DNA from 3 places in the Novosphingobium sp. DS6-6 genome. Region 2 is predicted to be linked to each of the others. Evidence: predicted binding sites of a transcription regulator. Region 2 holds the regulator's gene; each other region holds the start of a gene.
What was found. Region 2 encodes LexA, which represses DNA repair genes until DNA is damaged. Its sites were predicted from a motif close to GTTCCNCNCTTGTTCT; they were not measured.

Region 1 (7,353 bases), on a different contig from region 2:
GACGCGTGGCCGCCCTGCTTTCGGAACATTGCATGAAATTTGCCGATCTCGGCCTCTCTGATGAATTGCTAAGGTCGGTAATCGACGCCGGCTATGACGAGCCGACTCCGATCCAGGCCCAGGCCATCCCTTCGGTGCTGATGATGCGCGACATCATCGGCATTGCCCAGACCGGCACGGGCAAGACGGCCGGCTTCGTGCTGCCGATGATCGACATCCTGGCCCACGGCCGGCGCCGTGCCCTGATGCCGCGCTCGCTGATTCTCGAGCCGACCCGTGAACTGGCCGCCCAGGTGGCGGAGAATTTCGAGAAATACGGCAAGAACCACGATCTCAAGATGGCGCTGCTGATCGGCGGGGTGCAGATGGGAGACCAGGTCAAGGCCTTGCAGGACGGCGTCGACGTGCTGATCGCCACGCCCGGCCGCCTGATGGACCTGTTCGAGCGGGGCAAGATCCTGCTCACCGGCTGCGAACTGCTGGTCATCGACGAGGCGGATCGCATGCTCGACATGGGTTTCATTCCCGATATCGAGCATATCTGCTCCAAGCTGCCGGCCCAGCGCCAGACTCTGTTGTTTTCGGCAACGATGCCGCCGCCGATCAAGAAGCTGGCCGATCGCTTTCTGACCAATCCCAAGTCGATCGAGGTGGCGCGCCCGGCCAGCACCAATATCAATATCGCCCAGCACAAGGTGAAAGTGGCGGCCCGCGCCAAGCGCGAGACGCTGCGCCACCTGCTGCGGACCGACAACGTTTCCACCGCGATCGTCTTCTGCAATCGCAAGACCACTGTGCGCGAGCTGGCCAAGAGCCTGAAACAGCATGGCTTTGCCGCCGGGGAAATTCATGGTGACATGGATCAGCCGGCGCGGCTGGCCGAATTGCAGAAGTTCAAGGACGGCGCGATCAACATTCTCGTCGCGTCCGATGTCGCGGCGCGCGGGCTTGACGTCAAAGGCGTAAGCCATGTGTTCAACTTCGATACGCCCTGGCATCCTGACGACTATGTCCACCGCATCGGCCGCACGGGCCGGGGCGGCGCCACCGGGCGTGCGTTCACGCTGGTCAGCCCGGAAGATGCCGAAGCGATCGAGAACGTCGAAAAGCTGACCGGCAGCCCGATCCCGGTCATGGCGCTGGATACGGGGGCCGAAGAACCGGCCGAACGGCCGGTGCGCAAGACCCGTGAAAGACCGGCAAGGGCCGAAAAGGCCCCCGGCGGGAAAACCGGGCGCCGCCGGAAAGACGAGGCGGCCGACCCGCTCATCGACTCTGCCCCTCCTGAACCCGCGGCCCGCGTTCAGGCGCCGCGTGATTCCGCCCGTCGCCGCGATCACCAGGCCGAGCCGCCTTCCGCGCCCGGCGAATGGAACGGTCCGGTTCCCGCGTTCCTGCACGTGTCGGCGCTGTAAAGGGCGGCAGCCGGGCGGGAAAAATATCCGGCGTTCATCAAGCTGTCATCTCATGATGGCGGGAGAAGGGCAGGGCGCCGCACGGGCGGCGTTCGTTCTCTGCAGGATGTCCGCCATGCAATTCCATCGCCGCCAGATCATCAAGACCGCCATGCTCGGCACCGGCGCGCTGCTCCTGCCCGATTGGGGCCGCGCGGCCGATCTGCTTGCCGCACGGGGTTTCACGCATAGCGTGGCGAGCGGCGAGCCGGGTGCGCACGACATCCTGCTATGGACGCGCTATGTCCCGGCCGATGGTGGCCTGGCCGACGTGGCGGTGGAACTTTCGGAAAGCGCAGACTTCGTGCATCCCATTGCCGGCGGCGCGATGCAGACCGGCCCCTGGCGGGATCACACGGTCAAGATCGTCGCCACCGGCCTTGCCCCGGCACGCACCTATTTCTATCGTTTCATCGCGCCCGATGGCACAAGATCGCCGGTCGGCCGCACGCGCACCCTGCCGGCCGACGGGCAGCAGCCGTGGCGCGCGGCGGTGTTTTCCTGCTCCAACCTGGGCTTCGGCTGGTTCAACGCCTATGCCCATGCGGTCCAGGCCGATGCGTTCGACTGCACCATTCACCTGGGCGACTATTTCTATGAATATGCACCGGGTCTCTATCCGGAGCCCAAGGATACCCTGGCCGGGCGCGTCATGCTGCCCAATGCCAATACCGTGCACGTTGCCGATTACCGCCTGCGCTATGCCAGCTATCGCGCCGATCCCGATCTTCAGGCGCTGCATGCCCGCTATCCGATGATCGCGCAGTGGGACGATCACGAAAGCGCCAACGACAGCTGGGCCGGCGGGGCAGAGCACCATGATCCGGCTGCCGAAGGCGATTGGGGCGCGCGCAAGGAGGCCGCGATGCAGGTCTACCGCGAATGGATGCCGGTGAGCGAAGCGCCCTGGAAAGCCTATGACATCGGTGGCCTTGCCACGCTTTTCCGCACTGAAACCCGCCTGCTTGGCCGCACCCGCCAGCCCGACGTGAGCCCGCTGTTCAAGGCGGCCGATCCGCTGGCCGCGCTCAAGGCCTTTCATGACGGCGCCTGGCAGGATCCCGCCGCCACGATGCTGGGCAGCGAGCAGGAAGCCTGGCTGGCGGGCGCCATGCAGGCCTCCGTCAGGAGCGGGCGGCCCTGGCAGATCGTGGGCTTCGGCACGATCATGGGCGAAACGGCGATGCCCGCCAGCGCGCGCGATTGGGTGCGCGGCGGCTCGGCGGAAGCGACGCGGTTTGTGGAAACCGGGATCCTTGCCGCTCAGGCGGGCCTGCCGTTCAACTATGACAGCTGGGGCGGCTATCCCGCCGCGCGCGCCCGCTTCCTGCGCAATGCCCAGGCGATGGGCGGCAATACCGTGGTCATCTCGGGCGACAGCCACAATGCCTGGGCCTATAACCTGCGCCAGGACGGCAAGGCGGCAGCGGTGGAATTCGCCGGCCAGTCGGTCACCTCGCCCGGCTTCGAGCACGACGTGGCGGTGGCGCCGCAGACGCTGGCAGCGGGGCTGGTGTCGGGCAATCCCGAGCTTGCCTGGTGCGACACCGCGCGGCGGGGCTACATGGCGCTGACGGTCAGCGCCCAGGCCGTGAGCAACGCGTGGGTCATGCTCGATACCATCGCCCAGCGCAGCACGGCGGCGCGTGTCGGCCATCGCGCCACGGTGCGGCTGGGCCGCCGCGCGCTCGACACCTGATCCGCCTGATCCGCGCCGGTGCCGCCGGGCATTGCCATGGCGGCACCAGATCAGGGCGGGACGGGTTCAGGCGGGCCTGACGAAACTGTCGATCACGCGCTTCTCGCCGGCCGTATCGAAATGAATTTCCAGCTTGTTGCCTTCCTGGCGGGCCACGACGCCGTAACCGAACTTGTCGTGAAACACCCGCGCGCCCACGGCCAGATCGCCGCGCGGGGTGCCGGCAAAACTGGCCGCACTGCGGGTGTTTTCGGCAATCCGGCGCGGTTTGGGGTCATAGAGCTGGGCCGCCGCGCGCTGCCAGCCGGGGCCGCGCGCGCTGGCTTTCACCGGGTTGGCGCGGGCCACTTCGGCAAAGGGATCGCTCACCTCGCTCCAGCTGGCGCGCCACATCGAAGCGCCGCCCGACAGCGTGGTTTCCTGCTCGATGTGCTCGACCGGCAGTTCGGCAATGAAGCGCGAGGGGATCGCGCTGGTCCACTGGCCATAGATGCGGCGGTTGGCGGCGTGCAGAATGGTGCAACGCCGCCGCGCCCGGGTGATCGCCACATAGGCCAGGCGGCGCTCTTCCTCCAGGCTTGCCAGCCCGCCTTCATCCAGCGCGCGTTGCGAGGGGAACACGCCTTCCTCCCAGCCGGGCAGGAACACCTGGTCGAATTCCAGTCCCTTGGCCGCGTGGATGGTCATGATCGTGACCTTCTCGTCGCTCGCGGCGGCTTCGTTGTCCATCACCAGGCTGACATGTTCCAGGAAATCGCCCAGCGTTTCATATTCTTCCATCGCGCGGACGAGTTCCGACAGATTTTCCAGGCGGCCGCTGGCCTCGGCCGTCCTTTCCGCCTGGAGCGCGGCGGTATAGCCGCTTTCGTCAAGGATGGTACGCGCCAGTTCGGCCGGAGACAGCGTGGCAACCTGATCGCGCCAGCGCAGAAAATCGCGCACCAGCGCCAGCAGGGTGTTGCGCGCCCGGGCTGGCAGTTCGTCGGTATCGGCGATTTCGTAAGCCGCGCGCAGCAGGGGCACCTGGGCGGCGCGGGCAAAGCGAAACAGCTTTTCCAGCGTCTTGTCGCCCAGGCCGCGCTTGGGCGTGTTGTAAATGCGTTCGAAGGCCAGATCGTCCGACGGCTGGCCCACCAGGCGCAGATAGGCCAGGGCATCGCGGATTTCCGCGCGCTCGTAAAAGCGGAAGCCGCCGACGATGCGGTAGGCCAGGCCGATCTGGATGAAGCGGTCTTCGAATTCGCGGGTCTGGAACTGCGCCCGCACGAGTATTGCCACCTGGTTCAGCCGGCAACCTTCGCGCTCGAGCCGTTCGATCTCTTCGCCCACGCGGCGGGCTTCCTCGGGCGCGTCCCACACGCCGATTACCCGCAGCTTGTCGCCGCCGTTGCGCTCGGTCCACAGCTGCTTGCCCAGCCGCTCGGCATTTTCGGCGATCAGGCCCGATGCCGCCCCCAGGATATGCGGCGTGGAGCGGTAGTTCTGTTCGAGCCGGATCACTTTCGCGCCGGGAAAATCCTTTTCAAAACGCAGGATGTTGGCCACTTCCGCCCCGCGCCAGGAATAGATTGACTGATCATCGTCACCCACCACGCAGATGTTCCGGCGCACCTGGGCCAGCAGCCGCAGCCACAGATACTGCACCGCGTTGGTATCCTGGTATTCGTCGACCATGATATAGCGGAAGCGGTCCTGCCATGCTTCCAGCACATCACGGTGCTGGCGGAAAATCGTCAGCATGTGCAGCAGAAGATCGCCGAAATCACAGGCGTTCAGTGTGCGCAGGCGATCCTGGTAGAGGCGATAGAAATGCGCGCCCCGCCCGTTGGCATAGGCTTCGTTCTCGCTGGCGTCGAGCGCGTCGGGGCCGAGCCCGCGATTCTTCCAGCGGTCGATCAGCCCGGCGAGCTGCTTGGCCGGCCAGCGCTTGTCATCGATGCCTTCAGCCTGGATCAGTTGTTTCAGCACGCGCAACTGATCGTCGGTATCGATAATGGTAAAGGCACCGGTCAGCCCGACCAGCTCGGCATGGCGGCGCAGCATCCTGGCCGCGATCGCATGGAACGTGCCCAGCCACGGCATGCCTTCCACCGCCGGGCCGATCAGATGGCCGACGCGCTCGCGCATTTCGCGGGCGGCCTTGTTGGTGAAGGTCACGCACAGGATCTGCGACGGCCAGGCCAGGCGCTGGCGCAACAGATGGGCCAGGCGCGCCGTCAGGGCGGCTGTTTTGCCCGTGCCTGCCCCGGCCAGCATCAGCACCGGGCCATCGGTGGTCTGCACCGCTTCGCGCTGGGGCGGGTTCAACCCGGAAAGCCATGCCGGCTCGGGCGGCGCGGCAGCGGAAGGAGGGGGCATGCTCGTCACTCTGGAACAAGTAGGGAACCTTGCGCGGGCACGCAAGGCGGGATTTCCCCCCGCCGACCGGCGACGTTGCCCGCCGGGGTTCCTGCCCGGGCGCGGTCATTCATCTTGCATACAGCAGGAAATCAACGGCTTGTCCCACAAACGGGGCAGCTCGTTCGGCTGGCCGACAGCGGGTCACATCTGGCCGATCACATGGAACGAAATCGGGGCGTTGGGCGTAACCAAAGCAAATTCTGATCTTGGGAACAGGAGAAAATTCCATGCGAAAGATCATGTCCATCAGCGTTCTTGCGCTGGCCGCCGCGTCCGTACCGGCCGCGCTTCATGCCCAGTCGACAGCCGCCACGCCCCCCGCGGCAGCAGGTGCGGCAACCGCAACGGCGCCGTCCGGCCCATTCACGATGACTACCGAACAAAAGAGCCAGTACGATGCCTGGCCGGCCGATCTCAAGGCCAAGTATGATGCCTGGCCTTCGGCCCAGCAGGAATACTTCTGGTCGCTCGACGTCGATCAGCAGAAGGGCTGGTGGGCAATGAACGACACCCAGCGCGGGCAGGTCTATGCGATGACGCCCGATCAGCGCGCGCAGATCTGGCCGTCGATCGTTGCCCAGGTCCAGGGCCGTGCGACGGCCTCGGCCGCCGGCAGCACCCCGCCGGCACCGGCCGCCGCCGGCACTGACGCGAGCGCAAGCGCGGGCGCCGGGACTGGCGCCAACGCTGGCGCGGCGGGCAGCATGGCCGCCAACGATGCGGCTGCACCCGCGCCCCAGTCGGGCATGGACCAGCAATCCGCGGGCATGAACGACAGCGCCTCGGCTACCGCTGCGACCAGCGGGGCGGGCCAGTATGCCACCAACGACAGCGGCAATGCGGCCACGCCCAAGAAGTATCCGGTGTGTTCGCGCACGGTTACCGACAACTGCCGCAACCGTGGCGGGGTCTGACCGTTAAGCCCCAAGGGTCGCAACGCCGTTTCCCTGCGCACGGGAAACGCGCAACGGGAAGGGGTGCCGGGCAGACCGGCACCCCTTTTTTCGCCAGCGCCCTTCTTGCCGCCAGAATGCAACCACCAGAATGCGGCCACCAGTGTGCAGCCACCAGTGTGCAGGGGGTGACAGTCTTCTTGACAAGCGCCGGCGCGGCGGGAACGTCGCTGGGGTGATGACCTTTGCCATGCACCCCGTTCGCCAGCACGCGCGCGTCCTTGTCGCCAGCCTCGTGGGCACGGCGGTGGAATTCTACGATTTCTACATCTATGCGACTGCCGCGGCGCTGGTGATCGGGCCGCTGTTCTTTCCGGCGCAAGCGCCCGAAGCGCAGGTCCTGCTCTCGTTCATGACCTTTGGCCTGGCGTTCGTGGCGCGGCCCGTGGGGGCAATCGCCTTTGGCCATTTCGGAGACCGGGTCGGGCGCAAATCCACTTTGGTGGCCAGCCTCATGCTGATGGGTGGATCGACGCTGCTGATCGCTTTCCTGCCGACTTATGCGATGGCCGGTGCCTGGGCGCCCGCGCTGCTGTGCCTGCTCCGCTTTGGCCAGGGCCTTGGCCTGGGTGGGGAATGGGGCGGCGCATCGCTGCTGGCGGTCGAGAACGCACCGCCTGGATGGGAAGCGCGTTTCGGCGCGGCACCGCAGCTGGGCGCGCCGTTGGGTTTCCTGTTTGCAAACGGGCTGTTTCTGATTCTGGGAATTGCCCTGCCCGAAGCGGCCTTTGCCAGCTGGGGTTGGCGCGTGCCTTTCCTTGCCAGCGCGCTTCTGGTGGGGCTGGGCCTGTGGGTGCGCCTGAAGATCGGGGAAACCGCCGCCTTCGCCCGCGCGCTCGAGGCGGCG
Region 2 (7,353 bases):
AGGGTGACGTGCTGGCCACCGCCCGCATTGCCGGGATCATGGCCGCGAAGAAGACGGGCGAGTTGATCCCCCTGTGCCACCCCCTCGCGCTCGATGCCGTGGCGGTGGAATTCGCATTCGTGGACGAGGGCGTCGAATGCACCGCCACCGCCTCTCTCACCGCCCGGACCGGCGTCGAGATGGAAGCGATGACAGCCGCTTGCGTGGCGTTGTTGACAATCTATGACATGGCCAAGGCGGTGGACAAGGGCATGGTGATCGAGGCCGTGCGCCTGGTGGCCAAGCGGGGCGGCAAGTCGGGCGATTGGTCTGCGCCATGAACGGCGCGCATGACGGTTCGCGCCCGGCGCCGCTGCCGCTCGAACAGGCCCAGGCGCGGCTGATCGCCCTGGCGCCGCATCTGGCGATCGAACATCGCGCCACGGCAGAGACGCTGGGTCATTACCTTGCCGCGCCGCTGGTGGCGGCACGCACCCAGCCGGCAACCGCGCTTTCGGCGATGGATGGCTATGCCCTGCGTGCCGCCGATCTGCCCGGCCCCTGGTCCGTTACGGGAGAAAGCGCGGCCGGCCATCCCTTTGCCGGGGTGGTGAACCCGGGCGAAGCGGTGCGGATCAGCACCGGGGCGGCCATGCCCGCCGGCGCCGATTGCGTGCTTCTGCAGGAAGACACGGCGCGCAACGGTGATCTGCTCACACTGCAGGGGGTGCCGCCCGATCCGCCGTCGCGGCATATTCGCCCCGCGGGCATGGATTTTGCCGCGCATGACCTGCTGCTCGCCACCGGCACGCGGCTGGGACCGGCGCAGATCGCACTGGCCCTGGCCGCCGGGCATGGCCACGTGGCGGTGCACCGCCGCCTGCGCCTGGCGATCATCGACAGCGGCGACGAACTGGCCGCGCCGGGGCACGCCCCGCTGCCGCACCAGATCCCGGCCAGCAACGGCCCGATGCTGGCGGCCATGGCGGCCGCCTTGCCGGTCGACGTGCAGCGGATCGGCCCTGTGCCCGATGACCTTGCCCGGCTCGCCGCTGTGCTCGACGCCGTACGCGATGCCGATGTGGTGGTGACCAGTGGCGGTGCTTCGGTGGGCGATCACGATCTCGTCCGCCCTGCGCTCGAAGCCGCGGGGGCGCAGATCGATTTCTGGCGCGTGGCGATCAAGCCCGGCAAACCGTTGCTGGTGGGCCATCGCCCGGCCGGGATGACGGGAGTGCCGCAGATCATTCTCGGGCTGCCAGGCAACCCCGCCTCGGCATTCGTTACCGCGCATCTGTTCATGCTGCCACTGCTGCGGGCGGCGCTGGGCGCGGCCCAGCCACTCGCCATGCCGTTTGACGCCCCGCTTGCCCGGCCCATGCCCGCCGGCGGCGGCCGCACCGAATTCCTGCGCGCGCGATGGGACGGCGTGACGGTGACGCTCGATCCGCTGCAGGATTCCGGTGCCATCAGCCCTATCGCCCGCGCCAACTGCCTGGTCAAGCGCGAAGCCGGCGTGGCCCCGCAACCGCAGGGAACGCCCGTTCCGGTCTATCTGCTCGATTTTGGCGGATTTGCTTGACGGGTTCGGTTTGGTTGCTTATTCGTTCCGCATTCGTTCGCTAGAGGAGACTTGCGGATGCTTACGCGCAAGCAGCACGAACTGCTCTCATTCATCCAGACGCGGCTTGATGAGTCCGGCATTTCCCCCTCGTTCGAGGAGATGAAGGAAGCGCTCGATCTCAAGTCCAAGTCCGGCGTCCACCGCCTGATCTCCGCGCTTGAGGAACGGGGCTTTATCCGCCGCCTGCCAAACCGCGCGCGGGCGCTGGAAGTGATCCGCGAGCCTGAAAGCCTGGCCACCAAGGCCGCCCCGCGCGCCACCATGCCACGCCCGGCGCTTGCCCCGGCCAACACCGGTCACCCGATCCCCGCCGCGGCGAACGACGTGATCGAGATTCCGCTGCACGGCCGCATTGCCGCTGGCGCCCCGATCGAAGCGCTGGAAGGGTCGGGCGTCCTGCCCGTGCCGGCGGCGCTGCTCGGTTCCGGCGAGCACTATGCGCTCGAAGTTTCAGGCGATTCCATGATCGAGGCCGGCATTCTCGATGGCGATTATGCTCTCGTGCGGCGCACCAGTACCGCGCGCGATGGCGAGATCGTCGTTGCGCTGGTGCGCGGCGAGGAAGCGACGCTCAAGTATCTCCACCGCGAGAAGGGCATGATCCGCCTCGATCCGGCCAATGCGGCCCATGATCCGCAATTCTACGCGCCCAACGAAGTGGAAGTGCAAGGCAAGCTGGCAGGCCTTCTGCGCCGTTATCACTGACAGGCCTTCTCACGGGCACCGGCAGGCTTTCCCACGGGCTGGCCTTCCGGCCGCCGCGATGGGCAGCGGGCCGTCCGGAACGCTCGCCACCCCGCGCCGCGCCGTTCAGCCTGCGGTCGCGGCCACGTCTATCCGTGTCTCGGGTAGCTGCGCCAGGATGGTCTCGGCCTCTGGCCGGTCGAGCCAGTCGGGGCTTACCGCAAGGAAGCGCAAAGTGCGATCGGGCGCCACGATCGCCACGGCCGGCTGAGTCATCTCATAACTATGCGTGCCCAGCGTCGCCCCGATCCACGGCGCGCCCGGGGCCACCGCCGGCTGGTCATCGGGAAAGAACGTGATACCGAGCTGCCGCGCCAGGGCATAACCGGGATCGGCAAACGTGGGGAAACGCAGGCCATGGCGCTCTTTCGGCCCCGTATCGACCGGGATCTGCGGGCTGACGGCCAGAAGGCGAATACCCGCCGCGTCGAGCCTGGGCCGCAAGGCCTCGTCATAATAGGGCAACGCGATGTTGCAGGCCGGGCAGCCGCCAAAGCGGAAGAAGATCAGCACGGCGGGGCCATCCGCAAGGAGGGCGTCGCTGTCCTGCGTCTCCCCTTGCGCGTCCACCAGGCGGAATGGCGCCAGCCGCGTGCCGGGCGCCGGGTGGCGAGACGGATCATGCCGTTCCACCAGCAGGCGCCGCTGTTCGGCATTGCGGGCCAGCTGCTCGGGCGCCCAGGTCCGCGCGCGCTCGGCGGCAAGATCGGCAAAGCGTTGGGCAAGGCTAGCGGGCTGGGTCATGATCGCATTCCTGTGCTGAGGTTCCGCTTCGACCGCTAGACCTGCCGCTTTGTGCCGACCATCGAGATCAGCGCCGCCATGCATGAGACTTTGCAATACTACAGCGTGGCCACGGTTTGCCGCGCCAGTTCGGCGAGCCGCGCCGTGGCAGCATCGAGCGCGCCGGCGGTCTGGAGAATGCACGAGACACGCGGGAGCGCGGGCAGCGGGCCACTGTCGAGCAGGGCATCGGGCAAAAACAGCGGCGTGCGCACGGTCAGCCCCAGCCCGGCCTGCACTGCCGCGCGCAGGGTCGTCAGGTTGGGCGTTTCCACGGTGATGCGATAAGTGCGGCCGATATCCTCCAGCGCGCGGATCGCCGCCTCGCGGAAGCGGCAGGGCTGCTCGAGCACGGCCAGCGGAATAACTTCGCGCCCGGCAAGGCCCGCCTCGCCGAACCAGGCCATGTCGGCCGTGGCCACGGCGTTTTCGTCGCTGGGCAGACCATAACCCAGCACGATGTCAAGCTGGCGCCGCTCGAGCTGGCCGAGCAGTTCGGCCGTACCCGCGATGCGCGAATAGATCTGCGCCTCGGGATGCAGTTCGGCAAACTGCGCCAGCAGGCCCGAAAGCAGCAGCTCGGCGAAATCCTGCACCATCCCGATCCGCGCCGGGCCGTTGTATTGGCCAGCGCTCACCGCCGCGACGGCTTCGTCATGCAACGTCAATACCTTGCGCGCGTAATCGAGCATGAGTTCGCCCGCCGGAGTCAAAGTAAGACGCCGGCCATCACGGTGGAACAGCGCCTGCTGCAGCAGTTCTTCCAGGCGCTTGATCTGCAGGCTGAGTGCCGACTGGGTGACGAACACCTTTTCCGAGGCGTTGAGCATCGAACCGGTATCGACGATGGCAACGAAGCTGCGCAGCAGGTTGGTGGGCAGGTTGACCGGCATGAGGCACCATCGGACAAGTTGGAAGGGGCGGGCAAGTTGGAAAGGGCAGGCAATTCCTCACAGCTACAGCCACCTATTTTATCTATCAAAATAGTAGACATTTAAAATGCTAAAGGAAGTGTTTGTCGGCGCGGTTCCCCGCCGAAATGCTTCGCTTGGCCGCCATCTATGAGCGCTGCAAATGAATGGGGATCAAAACTCAATTGATTGAATAGACAATGCAGGTTCTGCTGTCAGCAAGATTCCGCCATTCAGGTCTGCCACCATGCCCAACCGCGTTTCCGTCCGCATTGCACCGCCTGCCCTGATCGGGCGGCTCGGCCGCTCGCGCTGGTCGTCCCCGCTCGGCCTGCTGGGCGCGTGGGAGCTTGCATCGCGTTCCGGAATCATCCCCGAACGCACGCTGGCCGCGCCATCGGCCGTGATCGCCACTTTGTGGACCATGCTCGTTTCCGGCGAATTGCCGCAGAACCTTCTGGTTTCGTTCTGGCGGGTGGGGTTCGGCCTGGCGATCGGCGTATCCGTGGGCGTGGTTCTGGCCTTGCTGGCCGGACTTTCACGCCAGGGCGAGGCGATGGTCGATCCCATCATGCAGATCAAGCGCACGATCCCCACGCTGGCGCTCACGCCGTTGTTCATCGTCTGGTTCGGCATCGGCGAAACTCCCAAGGTTGCCCTGATCGCCTTTGCATCGATGTTCCCGGTCTATCTCAACCTCTACAGCGGCATTCGCGGGGTCGATGTGCGCCTGCTGGAAGGGGCGCGCAGCTTCGGCCTCGGCCAGGCTGAACTGATCTGGCATGTCATCCTGCCCGGCGCCCTGCCTGCATTGCTGGTCGGCCTGCGCTATTCGCTGTCTCTAGCCATCCTCGTTCTGGTAGTGGCCGAACAGATAAACGCCTCGGCCGGGCTTGGCTATCTCATCAACAATGCCCGCGATTTCCTGCGCACCGACATCATCGTGGTGTGCCTGATGGTCTACGCCGTGCTGGGTCTGGGTGCCGATGCGCTGGTCCGCACGATCGAGCGCCGCGCGCTCGTCTGGCGCCCCTCCCTGGTCAAAGCCTGACCGGCCCGCCTTCCCCCTGTCGCTTCAAGGAGTAAGACCCATGGACGCCCGCCTCCGGTTCCTTGCCCAAGATGCAGTTCCCGCACCCGCGGCCCGGCCCATCGTCCGCCTGTCGAACTTCACCCGCCGGTTCGGCGACGTGACCGTGATCGAAGGGCTGGAACTGACGATCCAGCCCGGCGAGTTCGTCGCGCTGCTCGGCCGCTCGGGCTCGGGCAAGACCACGCTGCTGCGCACGCTGGCCGGGCTCGACGGCGCCGAGGGGCAGGACGTGTCGGTTCCCGCGGCGCGCGCGGTGGTCTTTCAGGATGCGCGCCTGCTGCCGTGGAAAAAGGTCTGGCGCAATGTCGCGCTGGGCCTGAAAGGCGCGGATATTCGCGCCCGCGCGCAGCACGCGCTCAAGGAAGTGGGCCTTGGCCATCGCTTGGATGCCTGGCCGCTGACGCTGTCGGGCGGCGAAGCGCAACGCGTTGCCCTGGCGCGCGCGCTGGTGCGCGAACCGGAACTGCTGCTGCTCGACGAGCCTTTCGCCGCGCTCGACGCGCTGACCCGCCTGCGCATGCACGAACTGGTGCTGGCGTTATGGCGCGCGCATGGCTGCGCGGTGCTGATGGTCACGCATGATGTGGACGAGGCCGTGGCGCTGGCCGATCGCATTCTCGTGCTCGATGGCGGCCGCATCGCGGCGCAGGAACGCATCGGCATTGCCCGCGGCGCGCGCGGTGAACTGACGCATTCGCTCAAGGCCAAGCTGCTCGGCATCCTGGGTGGAACACAGCCGCTGGCCGATCACGTCATTCCCTTTCCACAGACCGCGACCGGAGCCTGAGGCCCGTGGCGACGCAGGCCATTGCCCCCATTGCCCTGCCGCAGCCGGCGAGCCCGGCAGTGCCACGCGCCGGGATCGCCCGGTTGCGCGGTTTCGTGACCAGCCTTGCCGAACTGCTCAACGCCACGCGCGATGAAACCGAGATCTTGCAGACAGGGGCCAAGCTGCTGTCCCGTCTGGTTGCCCAGGATGACTGGCTGCCGCCCGCCTTTGCCGTACCCCATCCCGATCGCTATCAGCAATATCTGCTTCATTGCGACAGCCGCGAACGCTTCAGCGTCGTCTCGTTCGTGTGGGCGCCGGGCCAGGGCACGCCGATCCACGATCATCGCACCTGGGGCCTGGTGGGCGTGCTGCGCGGTGCGGAACGGTCCGAACGCTTCGTCCGCCAGGCCGATGGCAGTCTCAGGCCGGACGGGGACGCCGAAATCCTGCGCGCCGGCGCGGTGGAAGCGCTGAGCCCGCGCCAAGGCGACATTCACCGCGTGAGCAACGCCAGCGCCGATGGCCCGTCTGTTTCGATCCATGTCTATGGCGCCAACATCGGCGCGGTCGAGCGCGCGACCTATGCGCTCGACGGCACGGCCCGCCGCTTCGTCTCGGGTTATGCCAGCGCCTTCACGCCCAACCTGTGGGACCGTTCGGAAAATCCATGAGCACCTTGACCAGCGTGCGCGCCACGACGGCCGCGGCCATACGCCAGGCCTTGCTTGCCCGGCAGGAAATCGCGCTTGTCGATCTGCGCGAGGAAGCCGTGTTCGCCCTGGGCCACCCGCTGTTCGCCGCGCAGATCCCGCTGCGCCGGCTGGCAATCGAAGCGCGCTGGCGCCTGCCCCGCCAGGATGTGCCGGTGGTGGTTTACGATGACGGCGAAGGGCTGGTCGAACCGGCACTCGAAATCCTGGAAAACCTTGGTTTCACGGCGGTTTCCGCGCTTGAAGGCGGCCTCGCCGGCTGGCGTGCGCAGGGATACGAACTGTTCGAGGACGTCAATTCCTATTCCAAGGCCTTTGGCGAACTGGTGGAGCATTACCGCCACACGCCATCGCTGCCGGCGCCCGACGTGGCCGCGCTGATCGAAGAGAAAGCCGATATCGCCGTTCTCGACGCGCGCCGGTTCGACGAATATGCGACGATGAGCATTCCGGGCGGGATCAGCACACCGGGCGCCGAACTCGTGCTGCGCGCACCGGCCGTGGCGCCCGATCCCGATACCACGATCATCGTCAACTGCGCCGGGCGCACCCGCTCGATCATCGGCACGCAATCGCTGATCAATGCCGGGCTGCCCAACCGCATCTATGCCCTGCGCAACGGCACGATCGGCTGGACTCTGGCGGGTCAGAGCCTGGAGACCGGGCAGCAACGCCGCGCGCCATTGCCCGAGCCGGCCGAAAGCTGGACCGACGAGGCCCGCGCCCGCGCCCGCGAT
Region 3 (7,353 bases), on a different contig from region 2:
ACGGCAAACGGGCCGATGTCGATACGCGGCTGGTGGCCGGCCAGGTGCTGCGCGTTCCGCCGGCCGGCGGTCCGCTCCCCGGCAGCGGGGCCGGCAAGGCGGCCCGCGTGCGCCGGCCCTTGACAGAAGAACAGATCCAGCTGGCCGAAAGCATCGTGCTGGAACAGGATCGCGCCGCGATCTTGATCAACAAGCCGCCCGGCCTTGCGACGCAGGGCGGCAGCGGCACGCACGAGCATGTCGATGGCCTGCTCGATGCCTATGCCGGCGATGGCGAACCGCGCCCGCGTCTGGTCCACCGCCTCGACAAGGACACCTCTGGCGTGCTGCTGGTGGCGCGCACGCCCGGCAGCGCGGCCTTCTTTTCCAGACGCTTTTCCGGGCGCACCGCCCGCAAGATCTATTGGGCGCTGGTGATCGGCGTGCCCGATGTCAGCGACGGGATGATCGATCTGCCGCTGGCCAAGCAGCCGGGCACCGGCGGCGAAAAGATGATGGTCGACGAAACCGAGCACGGGCAGCCATCGCGGAGCCGCTATCGCGTGATCGACCGTGCCGGCAATCGCGCCGCCTGGGTGGAACTGCAGCCCCTGACCGGCCGCACCCATCAGTTGCGGGTGCACATGGCCGCGATCGGCCATCCCATCGTGGGCGACGGAAAATACGGCGGCCAGAGCGCGTTTCTATCGGGAAGCATCAGCCGCAAGCTTCATCTGCACGCGCGGCGCCTGCGCATCGAACACCCCGAAGGCGATCTTATCGACGTAACCGCCCCCCTGCCCGACCATTTCGCCAAAAGCCTTGAACAACTGGGCTTTACCGAAAGCGATGGCGATCTGTCGCTGGAAGCACCGGTGTTGATCGATCCCAGGGACGCCGAAAAGCGCGCGGCCAAGGCCCATGCCAAGCAATATCGCAAGGAGCGCCGCGGCGAACGCCGCAAGCGCGCCGATGGCCCGGCAACCGGCAGCGGACGCAAGCCCACCGGCCAGCGCGCGAAGCCTGCCGCAAAGCCTGCCGCAAAGCCGCGGTCCCCGCTGGCGGGGAAGCCCGGCGGCAAGCCGGTCGCCAGGCCCGCGGCGCCGCGGCCTGCCCCACGCGGACCGGCCAAGCGATGAACCCGCGCCTTGCCATTTTCGATTGCGACGGCACCCTGGTCGACAGCCAGGCCGACATCGGCGCCGCGATGGACGGCGCGTTCCATGCCCTGGGACTGGTGCCGCCACCGCGCAGCGAAACGCGCCGCATCGTCGGACTTTCGCTGACGGAGGCGATGCGCCGCCTTTACCCGCACGGTGAGGCCGAAACCCACGAACTGCTGGCGCAGGCCTATAAGGATGCCTTCCGGTCCCGGCGCGAGGCGGGCATGGTGGGCGAACCGCTTTACCAGGGCATCGCCGCGCTGGTGGACGACCTTGTCAATCGTGGCTGGCTGCTGGGCGTGGCCACCGGCAAAAGCGACCGAGGCCTTGCGCATTGCCTGGCAAGCCACGGCCTGTCGCGCCATTTCGTCACGCTGCAGACCGCCGATCGCCATCCGTCCAAGCCGCACCCCAGCATGATCGAAGCCTGCCTCGATGCCACCGGTGCCGAAGCGGCGCTGACCGTGATGATCGGCGATACGGCCTACGACATGGCCATGGCTCGCAACGCCGGGGTGCGCGCGATCGGCGTGGACTGGGGCTATCACGAACGGGCAGAGCTTCTTGCCGCCGGCGCCCATGCGGTGGCCGCCACCGTGGCAGAGCTGGCCGAATTGCTGGACGCCGTGGGCTGAGCCGATGGCAGATCCAGCGCTGGGCCGCTTTTTCCTGCTGCATGCCGTTCGCCTGGCAGGAACACTGATCGTCATGATCGGGGCCGTCGCGGCATCGGGCAACGCGCCCCGTTTGAGCGCCGTTCCGCCGTGGGGAGCGTTCGCCCTGATGCTTGCCGGCCTGACAATCTTTTTCGGCGCGCCACGCTGGCTGGCCCGGCGCTGGAAGCGGCGGTCATGAAACGGTTCTATACCGATGTCGCAGTGTCGCGGGAGGAGGGCGGGTTTCGCGTGTGCCTCGATGGACGCGGTATCCGCACCCAGGGGGGCCATACCCAGATCGTGCCCACGGCCGCGCTGGCGCAGGCCATGGGCGCCGAATGGGCGGCGCAGGGCGACACGATCGACACGACCGGCTTTGCCCTGCGCGACATGGCCGATTACGCCATCGACGTGATCGCGCCTGCGCCAGATGCGGCGCGTGCCGACCTTATGCCTTATGCCGAAACCGATACGCTGTGTTATCGGGCAGAGCCCGACGAGCCGCTCGCCGCGCGCCAGCGCCTGGCGTGGGAACCGCTGGTGACCGCGGCAGAGGCGCGTTACGGCGTTACGTTTCTGCGCGTATCGGGCGTCATGCACAAGCCGCAACCCGAAGCGACGCTTGCCGCCTTGCGCCTTGAACTGGGCCGGCACGATCCGTTCGTGCTGGCGGCGTTGCGCAATGCGACTTCGCTTTCCGCCTCCCTGATCGTGGGGCTTGCCGCGCTCGATCCGGCGGCAGACATTGCTGCGCTATGGGACGCGGCCTGTCTGGAGGAAGACTGGCAGACCGACCTTTGGGGCAAGGATGCCGAGGCGCAGGCCCGCCGCAGCCGGCGCGGCGAAGCCTTTGCCACGGCGGCCCGGTTCGCCGATCTGTGCCGAACGGCTTCTCTCTGACAAGACCGGATCTGCCGCCGCGCGGCGGTGCCCGGTATCCCCGCATGACCGCCTGAGCCGATCACCGTGATCGAATCGCTCGCCTTGCGACTTCGGCATGCACCGCCTATCTTGCCGTCATGGCTATCCGCGAAATCCTTGAAGTTCCCGATCCGCGCCTCAAGCAGGTTTCGGACCCGGTGGAAAAGTTCGATGAAGAGCTGCGCACGCTCGTTTCGGACATGTTCGACACGATGTACGATGCCCCCGGCATAGGCCTTGCCGCCGTGCAGGTCGGTGTGCCCTTGCGCGTTCTGGTGATCGACCTTCAGCCCGAAGACGAAGATGCCGAGCCGGAAATGTGCCACGATCATGGTTGCGGCCATGCCCATCAGCCGGTGCGCCGCGAACCGCGGGTCTTCATCAATCCGGAAATTCTCGAACCGTCGGAAGAACAGACCCTCTATCGCGAAGGGTGCCTGTCGGTGCCGGAGATCTATGCCGAGGTGGAGCGCCCCTCGCGCATTCGCGTTCGCTGGCAGGATCTGGACGGCACGCGGCACGAAGAAACGATCGACGGCATGCTGGCCACCTGCCTCCAGCACGAGATGGACCATCTCGAAGGCATCCTGTTCATCGATCACCTTTCGCGCCTAAAGCGCCAGATGGCACTCAAGAAGCTGGAAAAGCTGCGCAAGGTGGCGTGACGGGCGCCATCCGGCCCACTGGACTGAGAATAAAGCGGGCGGGCACATTGCGTTGCCGGGCGGGTTCGTTTACGTTCACTCTCTGTTCCTGAAGGGAGGCTGAGGGTGTCTGTGGCTGTGGTGATCGTGGCGTTGGTGATCGGCCTTGGCCTGGGCTGGTTCCTGGGTTCTCGCCCGTTGGCCGAGGCACAGGGTCGTGCCAGCGCCCGCGAGACCGAGGCGCGCGCGGCCGAAGCGCAGGTCAAGGCCATGGCCGTGGACCTGGCCACCATGGCCGAGCGTGCCCGCCAGGTGGAACAGACGGCGGCCGAGCGCGATGCCCTGCGGGCGGAGCGTGATGCGCTTTCCGCCAATCTGGCCGCTGCCGGGGAACGGGCGGCCGAAGCCGACGCCTTGCGCAACGCCCTGCACGAAGCCCGCCAGTCGCGCGAAGACCTGCGCGCCGAACTGGCCCGGATGAAAGCCGATGCCGCCAATTTCGCCGAGCAGAAGCGCCTGTTGATCGAGGCGCAGGACGCCCTGCGCCGCGAATTCGAAAACGCCGGCAACAAGGTTCTGGAACGCGCGCAGGAAACGTTCATGGCCCGCGCCCAGGAACGCTTTGCCCAGAGCGAGGAAAAGGCCGCGCAATCGCTGCGCGCGCTGCTGGCCCCGGTAGACCAGCGGCTGAAAAGCTACGAGGAACAGGTCAGCAAGCTGGAAAAGGAACGCGTCGATGCGTTCGGCAATCTTGCCGGGCTTATCCAGGCGATGCGCGAGGGGCAGGAACAGGTGCGCGCCGAAGCCGCCCGGCTGGGCAATTCGCTGCGCAACGCGCCCAAGGCACGCGGCCGCTGGGGCGAGCAGCAGCTTCGCAACGTGCTGGAGCAGTGCGGCCTTTCCGAACACACCGATTTCGTCACCGAACATTCGATCGAAACCGACGAAGGCCGCCTGCGACCCGACGCGATCGTGCGCATTCCCGGCAACAAGCTGCTGGTCATCGACGCCAAGGTGTCGCTGAACGCCTATCAGGATGCGTTCGAGGCGGCCGATGATGCCGCGCGCGGCGTTGCGCTGGCCGCACACGTGCAATCGATGCGCAACCATATCCAGACCCTGGGCGCCAAATCCTATCAAAGCCAGTTCGAGGAAGCGCCCGATTACGTGCTGATGTTCGTGCCGGGCGAACATTTCATCGCTGCCGCGCTGGAACGCGATCCGCAACTGTGGGACTTTGCTTTCGACCGCCGCGTCCTGTTGGCTTCGCCCACCAATCTCGTTGCCATCTGCCGCACGGTGGCGCAGGTCTGGCGCCAGGACGGCCTGGCGCGCGAAGCGCGGGAAATCGGGCGGATGGGCGGCGAGCTTTACGAACGGCTGGCCGTGGCGGCGGACCACCTCAAGCGCATGGGATCGGGCCTTGAAAGCGCGGTCAGCAACTACAACAAGTTCGTCGGCAGTTTCGAACGCAATGTGCTGTCCGCCGGGCGGCGCCTGCGCGACAAGCATATCGAGATCGGCAAACGCGAAGTGGAAGAAGTACCGCTGGTCGAAACCGCGCCGCGCTATGGCGGGGTGGATGCCGTGGCGGAACTGGCGGCGCCTGCTGGCGTTGGCGTGCAAGGGGAAACGGCGGCAGGGTAAGCATGGACAGATTGGCACGAAGTCGGAAAGGCGCGACCGCCGGAGCGGTGATGCTGGCGCTTGCCTTGGCGCTTGCCGCTTGCCAGCGCGAGCCTGAGCCGCAGGAAAGCGAAACCCCTGCCGCGCGAGCCAGCACCACAGCCATACCCGAACCCGTGCCCAGCCTGCCGGCACCGAGCCCGAGCCCGACGCTAACCCTGCCGGTCGATCCCGCGCCCGAGGCACCGATGACCCCGGCCGACACGGCCGCGGCCTTGCCCGCCATGGCGCTGCCGCCGCGAGACGCCTGTGCCGCCCTGCCCGGTTGGAACGCGTTTTCCGCCCAGCTCGGCGCCGCGATCAAGGCCCGGGATGCCGCAGCGCTGGGGGCGCTCTCTTCGCCCGACGTGACGCTCGACTATGGCGGCGGCCATGGCCCCGCCGAATTGCAGAAGCGGCTGTCTGCCCCTGCAGGTGCAGCGGTCTGGGCCGATTTGGAGCGGATCATGCCGCTTGGCTGCGCCGTGGAAGGCGATCTGGTCGTGATGCCATGGTTTTTCTGGAACGTGCCGGACGAGGTGGACCCGGGCATGACCATGCTGGTCACCGGCGAAGGTGTGCCGCTGCGCGCCAGGCCGGCCGCCAATGCGCCGCTGCTGGACCGGCTGGACTGGTCGCTCGTCACCATCGCGACAACGCCGCCGTTTGATCCGGCCGCGCGGTATACTGCGGTCATCACCGGCAAGCCGCAACGCAAGGGCTGGGTGGAAACGGCCTATCTGCGCAGCCTTCTTGCCCGGCGGATCATCGCCGAACGCAAAGGTGGCGAATGGCGGATCAGCGCGCTGGTCGCAGGGGACTGACCTGTCGGGACGCGCCGCCCCGTTCAGCGCGGCTGCATGTCTCGCGCTTCGGCCGGCACGCGCACTTCCAGGCCATCGAGCGCTTTGTCCAGAATGATCTGGCAGGATAGCCGGCTGGTGCGGGTCACGCCGGCGGCCAGATCGAGCATGTCTTCCTCGTCTTCCGACGCCTGGCTCAGGCGTTCGAACCACGCGGGGTCAACCACCACGTGGCAGGTGGAACAGGCCATCTGCCCCTCGCAGGTGCCTTCCAGCGGCATGCCCACATTCTGGCCCAGTTCCAGCAGGCGCTGCCCGACCTCGCCCTGGGCGCCGACGCGCTGGCCATCGGCGGTGAGGAAGGTGACCCGAACCATAGGCGTTAGACTCCCTGCGCTTGTGCCGCCGCCTTGATCACGGCTGCAGCCTCCTCCAGTTCCTCTGCCCTTGTATAACGTCCAAAACCGATACGGATCGCGCTTTTTGCCTCCCTGTCCGAAAGTCCCATGGCGCGCAAGACATGGCTTGGCCTGCCCGAGCCACTGGCACAGGCAGACCCGGCGGAAAAGGCCACATTGCGACATTCCGACAACAGCCGGCCGACATCGAGCCCCGGGCGACGCAGATTGAGATTGCCATGCCAGCGTTGCGTCGCCGAGCCGTTGATCGTCCAGCCCTCGAACAGGGCGAGCGCCCGGTTCCACAGGGAATGCACATGGTCTCCATCACTTTTCCACAGGCTTGCGCACAGGGCGGCGGCGGCGCCGAACCCGGCGCAGAGCGCGGGGCTGAGCGTACCAGACCGCAGGCCGCCCTCCTGCCCGCCGCCATGAATGCCGGGTGCCAGGTGCACGCCGTCGCGCACCCACAGCGCGCCGATGCCCTTGGGGCCATGCAGCTTGTGTGCCGACAGGGCGATCAGGTCCGCGCCTTCGGGCACGGCCAGCTTGCCGGCGCCCTGCACCGCATCGCACAGGAACAAGGCGCCCATGGCGCGGGCACGCGCGGCAAGCGCCATGACCGGCTGCACCGTGCCGATTTCGTTGTTGACCTGCATCACCGCGACCAAACCCGTGCCCGAAGGGATCGACACTTCGGGATCGACCAGGCCATCGCCATCCACCGGCAGCAGAGCGAGCGCGGGATCACGGGCGCGTGCCGCATCTAGCACTGCGGCATGCTCGATCGCGGAGACAGCCAGCCGGCGCGCGCCCGAGCCGGCAATGGCAAGGTTCAAAGCTTCGGTGGCGCCGGACGTGAAAATCACTTTCCCGCCCGGCGGCAACAGCGCCGCGACCTGATCGCGAGCGGCTTCCACCGCGGCGGCGGCGGCGCGGCCGGGGCGATGGGAGCTGTGCGGATTGGCATAGCCGGCGCGGCTGTCATCCGGCCCGGTGAGCCACGGCAGCATGGCGGCACGCGCTTCCGGGGCCAGCGGCGTGCTCGCCTGGTAATCCAGATAGATCATGCCACCCCCGCAATCGTGCGCCACGCCGCCACGAAACGATCCACCGCCTCTGCC

Region 1: the regulator LexA is predicted to act here: its motif matches at 5,524-5,539, upstream of AC3EDY_RS13600 (ATP-dependent helicase).
Region 3: the regulator LexA is predicted to act here: its motif matches at 3,458-3,473, upstream of AC3EDY_RS05485 (DNA recombination protein RmuC).

The regions. Positions count from the first base shown of each region.
Region 1 covers NZ_JBYNTS010000012.1:42,378-49,730, forward strand. Annotated here, with positions in the region: gene AC3EDY_RS13590 (DEAD/DEAH box helicase) at 33-1,415, shown strand; gene AC3EDY_RS13595 (alkaline phosphatase D family protein) at 1,531-3,153, shown strand; gene AC3EDY_RS13600 (ATP-dependent helicase) at 3,220-5,511, opposite strand; gene AC3EDY_RS13605 (hypothetical protein) at 5,793-6,467, shown strand; gene AC3EDY_RS13610 (MFS transporter) at 6,685-7,353, shown strand, end outside.
Region 2 covers NZ_JBYNTS010000011.1:42,018-49,370, reverse strand. Annotated here, with positions in the region: gene moaC (cyclic pyranopterin monophosphate synthase MoaC) at 1-320, shown strand, start outside; gene AC3EDY_RS13095 (molybdopterin molybdotransferase MoeA) at 317-1,561, shown strand; gene lexA (transcriptional repressor LexA) at 1,619-2,308, shown strand; gene AC3EDY_RS13085 (peroxiredoxin-like family protein) at 2,414-3,091, opposite strand; gene AC3EDY_RS13080 (LysR substrate-binding domain-containing protein) at 3,190-4,023, opposite strand; gene AC3EDY_RS13075 (ABC transporter permease) at 4,289-5,092, shown strand; gene AC3EDY_RS13070 (ABC transporter ATP-binding protein) at 5,133-5,921, shown strand; gene AC3EDY_RS13065 (cysteine dioxygenase family protein) at 5,981-6,577, shown strand; gene AC3EDY_RS13060 (rhodanese-like domain-containing protein) at 6,574-7,353, shown strand, end outside.
Region 3 covers NZ_JBYNTS010000003.1:263,320-270,672, reverse strand. Annotated here, with positions in the region: gene AC3EDY_RS05510 (RluA family pseudouridine synthase) at 1-1,118, shown strand, start outside; gene AC3EDY_RS05505 (HAD-IA family hydrolase) at 1,115-1,777, shown strand; gene AC3EDY_RS05500 (hypothetical protein) at 1,782-1,997, shown strand; gene AC3EDY_RS05495 (ATP12 family chaperone protein) at 1,994-2,698, shown strand; gene def (peptide deformylase) at 2,818-3,384, shown strand; gene AC3EDY_RS05485 (DNA recombination protein RmuC) at 3,490-5,010, shown strand; gene AC3EDY_RS05480 (hypothetical protein) at 5,058-5,852, shown strand; gene AC3EDY_RS05475 (2Fe-2S iron-sulfur cluster-binding protein) at 5,876-6,208, opposite strand; gene AC3EDY_RS05470 (cysteine desulfurase family protein) at 6,214-7,299, opposite strand; gene AC3EDY_RS05465 (cysteine desulfurase family protein) at 7,296-7,353, opposite strand, start outside.